Regions from separate parts of the Thalassotalea euphylliae genome, predicted to be linked through region 2. Evidence: predicted binding sites of a transcription regulator. Region 2 holds the regulator's gene; the other holds the start of a gene.
What was found. Region 2 encodes MetJ, which represses methionine synthesis genes. Its sites were predicted from a motif close to TAGACGTCTAGACGTCTA; they were not measured.

Region 1 (2,207 bases), 2.6 Mb from region 2:
CGATGCGATAAATCTTGCCAATGGTCAAAAAGAGAAATATCAAAAGCGTGGCCATATCGAATATGTGCTGACCACCCAGGGTCCACAAGCGATAGAGCACCAAAGCGCGCCACTTGACTACGATTTGTATATCGAACGCCAGTTAAAGGCGGTTGCCGATGCGATTTTACCATTTGTTGATTTATCGTTTGAGCAGATCACTGATAATCAATTGGATTTATTTTCATCATAATTTTTGAGGTATTTGTCATTTTTTTTAGTTTTCTTGTTACTGTACGTATAAACAGTTAAATTATAAGTAACCAAAATAGAAAACGGAATGACAATGAAGTTTGTGATGGTTTATGGCGCATCTGGCGTAGGTAAAGAGAGTATTGCTAGAGAGTTGGCAGCAAGAAATGGATGGAAGTTGTTTCCTCAGCATTTAGCATTTGATGTTGCTTGCGCTGTTGTTGGCTTTGGTAACGCAGGTTTTGAAAAGTACCAGCGTAAAATTTGTTTGGAAGCATTTCGAACAATCATTGAAACACAAAAAGATAAAGGCATTGTATTTACTTTTTGCTACGTAAATCCCGCAAGTAATTTCTTTATCGAAGGTTTTCTTGATTTATTGCAGGAATTTAGCGTTAGCCCTGATTTTATATATCTATCTTGCGACTATGATGAGCATTTAAGGCGAGTGCTAAGTGAAAGAAGAAAAAATACGAATAAACTTCAGTCAAAAGAGTATTTGGATAAGTACTTAAAGAAATTCGATTTCTCAGCAACTATACCAAATGTTGAGTCTTTTCAATTAGACACTAGCAATCTAACAATTGAACAATCTGCAACCGAAATTGAGTGTTATTTAAAGAATAAGTGATTTGTGCAAATAGCGTTGTTAGGTTGTATCTGTTTGCTATTTAAATGTCATTAAATAAATATCTTAGGGAATCAAATCTAGCTAACATTTCTTCTTGAGCTTTCCCAATAAGCTAGGTATAAATTATTTAGACGGCTAGATAGCCAATGAATGTATTCTAATTATCCAAATTCTAAAAGAAGTAGCGCATGTCCAATCCTAAAAGCCCAGAGCAAAGCCGCGAGTCAAATAACACGCAAAAACAAGATACTAAAATCGTTAATGCAGGTCGCAGCGATAAGTGGACGAATGGGGTTGTTAACCCAGCTGTACAGCGCGCTTCAACCGTAGTGTTTGATAGCGTTAAACAAATGAAACATGCGACTGCCAACAAAGCGAACCAAGTATTGTTTTATGGTCGACGTGGTACTAGTACATCGTTCGCCTTTAGCGATGCCATGACAGAGCTAGAAGGTGGTGTAGGATGTGCGCTATACCCAAGCGGTACCGCGGCGATCACCAATGCAATTTTGGCTTTTGTAAAAACTGGCGATCATATTTTAATGGTGGATACGGCTTATGAGCCAACACGCAGTTTTTGCGACAATATTCTCGCTAAAATGGGTGTTGAGACCACTTACTACGATCCTGTGGTTGGTGCTGGCATTGAAAGTTTGATTAAAGGAAATACCAGCCTCGTATTTTTGGAAGCGCCAGGTTCGTTGACCATGGAAGTGCAAGATATCCCTGCTATTTCTGAAATTGCTCATCGCCATGGCTGCTCTGTACTATTAGACAACACTTGGGCATCGCCTATTAACTTAAAGCCTTTTGAATTAGGCGTTGATGTGTCTATTCAAGCAGCAACCAAGTATGTGGTAGGGCACTCAGATGTCATGCTAGGTACAGCAACAGCGAATGAAGCTCATTGGCCTCAACTGCGTGAAAGCAGCTACACCATGGGGCAATGCACATCACCTGATGATCTCTATTTAGCGCTGCGTGGTATTCGTACCTTAGGTGTGCGTATGAAGCAGCATGAACAAAGCGCACTCAAAGTTGCCAAGTGGCTAAGCGAACGGGAAGAAGTTGAAACTATCCTTCACCCAGCTTTTCCTTCATGCCCTGGGCACGAGCAATTTAAACGAGACTTTTTAGGCAGTAATGGCCTGTTTTCGTTTGTGGTAAAACCTGAATTCGCCAAGGATATCACCGCATTTTTAGACGGTATGCACCATTTTAAAATGGGCTATTCATGGGGGGGCTTTGAAAGTTTAATTTTGGCTATGCAAAATGTTGGTGCAATGCGTACAGCCACCGATTGGCAATATCAAGGGCCGTTAGTTCGTTTACATGTTGGTTTGGA
Region 2 (2,207 bases):
CTTTTTAAACGCTTTGCTGACATTGATTCGTTCGATATTGAAGTCAAGCACCATACGGTTGAAGAATTTGTTAACACTGTCGCCAATATTGCTGACTCATTTGGCGGCATAAACTTAGAAGATATCAAAGCGCCTGAGTGCTTTGAAATTGAACGGACGTTGGTTGAGCGTTGTCGAATTCCTGTTTTTCACGATGATCAACATGGTACTGCGATCGTTACTGCTGCCGGTATGCTTAACGCTCTTGATATTCAAGGCAAAGAAATTCAAGCGGCGAATATTGTGTGTATGGGCGCAGGTGCAGCGGCAATCGCTTGTATGGAGCTATTAATCAAATGCGGCGCGCAGCGTGAAAAAATCTATATGTTAGATCGCAAGGGTGTGATTCATACTCGTCGTGACGATTTAAACGAGTACAAAAAGCTTTTCGCTAACAACACCGACAAGCGTACATTGGAAGATGCTATCAAAGGCGCTGATGTTTTTGTCGGCGTGTCTGGGCCTGATTTATTGTCGGCTGATCATTTAGCATTGATGGCACCTAACCCTGTCGTCTTTGCCTGTTCAAACCCAGATCCAGAAATTAAGCCGGAATTGGCTAAAACAACGCGTGATGATGTGATTATTGCTACTGGACGTTCTGATTACCCGAACCAAGTCAACAATGTACTTTGCTTCCCGTTTATTTTCCGCGGTGCATTAGACGTGCGTGCAAAAGCCATTAACGATGAAATGAAGGTTGCTGCGGTACATGCTATTCGCCAATTGGCGAAAGAAGAAGTGCCAGCTGAGGTGCTTAAAGCAAGCGGTGATAAGAGCTTAACTTTTGGTCGCGATTATATTATTCCTAAACCTATGGATAGTCGCCTGAAGGCAAGAGTTGCTAAAGCGGTTGCCGAAGCGGCTGTTGAGTCTGGTGTGGCGGCGCTGCCACTGCCTGAGAACTATATGGAAAGTTAAGATAGTGAATTAGCGATTGCAATAATTGCATTAAAAAAGGCGCAATTTGCGCCTTTTGATTCGAATTTATGTGCAGCGTTTTTCGAGCGATTTATTCTTCGTCATCTGCTTCGAATTCAGAAAAGTCAGTAATACCTTGTGCAATCAAGGCTTCACGAACGGCTTCTGGTAATCGGTGTTCATTATCCTTGGCCAGATCGTTATCGTTAGGCAAAGGTTGACCAGTGAAAGCGTGCAAGAACGCTTCGCATAGCAGTTCACTATTGGTGGCGTGACGTAAGTTGTTAACTTGGCGTCTAGTGCGCTCGTCAGTTAGTACTTTGAGTACCCGAAGTGGGATAGAAACGGTGATTTTCTTTACTTGTTCGCTTTTTTTTCCATGCTCTGCGTAAGGATTAATATATTCGCCATTCCAATCAGCCATTTAAGTACCTCATACATTGTTATTAGTTGGGTGATGGTCAGCGTTTTGTAATGCGCTGTAATGTCTTTTTGATGCAACCCAGATATTAACGTTAAATTGTACTAGGTGGCATATTTCAGTCAACCTATATGTGTAGAAGTTTAGATGTCTAAAACTTCTTGACCACAAAATTTAAAACGGATAGATTTATAGACGTCTAAACATCCATTTGATGGCTTGCTCACTTTTAGCACTCAAAATCTAAATTGAATAAGCTAGCTAAACTCAGTAATTACTAGGTGAATAGTATGACTAAGCAAAAAACCGCTACTATCGCAGCACGCGCCGGTATTAACAGCGATAAACATCACGGTGCTGTGGTGGCGCCTATTCACCTATCAAGTACGTATTCACTCAAGGGTTTTAACGAAAAGCGTGATTTTGATTACTCGCGCACAGGTAACCCAACCAGAGCGACTTTTGGTAAGGCTATTGCTGACCTTGAGGGTGGTGCTCTAGGTATTGTCACGGGCACAGGCATGGCAGCGGTTCACTTGATTTGTCAGCTGCTGTCAGTCGGCGATAAAGTTGTTATTCCACACGATTGTTACGGCGGTAGCTATCGCCTGTTTGTGCACTTGGCAAAACGTGGCCAATTCGATGTGATTGTTGTTGATCAAAGCGACGAACAGGCACTCAATGAAGCGCTTGCACAACAGCCTAAATTGGTACTGATTGAAACGCCAAGCAACCCGTTATTGCGCTTAGTTGATATTGAAAAAATCGCTGCTGCAAGTAAAGCCGTTGGCGCTCTTGTTGCAGTTGACAACACTTTCCTATCGCC

Region 1: a site for MetJ is predicted at 991-1,008, ahead of DXX94_RS01250 (cystathionine beta-lyase). Genes of this name have one in related genera too.

Annotation. Positions count from the first base shown of each region.
Region 1 covers NZ_QUOT01000001.1:267,767-269,973, forward strand. The annotation lists gene DXX94_RS01240 (DNA polymerase II) at 1-232, shown strand, start outside; gene DXX94_RS01245 (AAA family ATPase) at 326-862, shown strand; gene DXX94_RS01250 (cystathionine beta-lyase) at 1,051-2,207, shown strand, end outside.
Region 2 covers NZ_QUOT01000001.1:2,884,869-2,887,075, forward strand. The annotation lists gene DXX94_RS12760 (malic enzyme-like NAD(P)-binding protein) at 1-960, shown strand, start outside; gene metJ (met regulon transcriptional regulator MetJ) at 1,052-1,384, opposite strand; gene metB (cystathionine gamma-synthase) at 1,672-2,207, shown strand, end outside.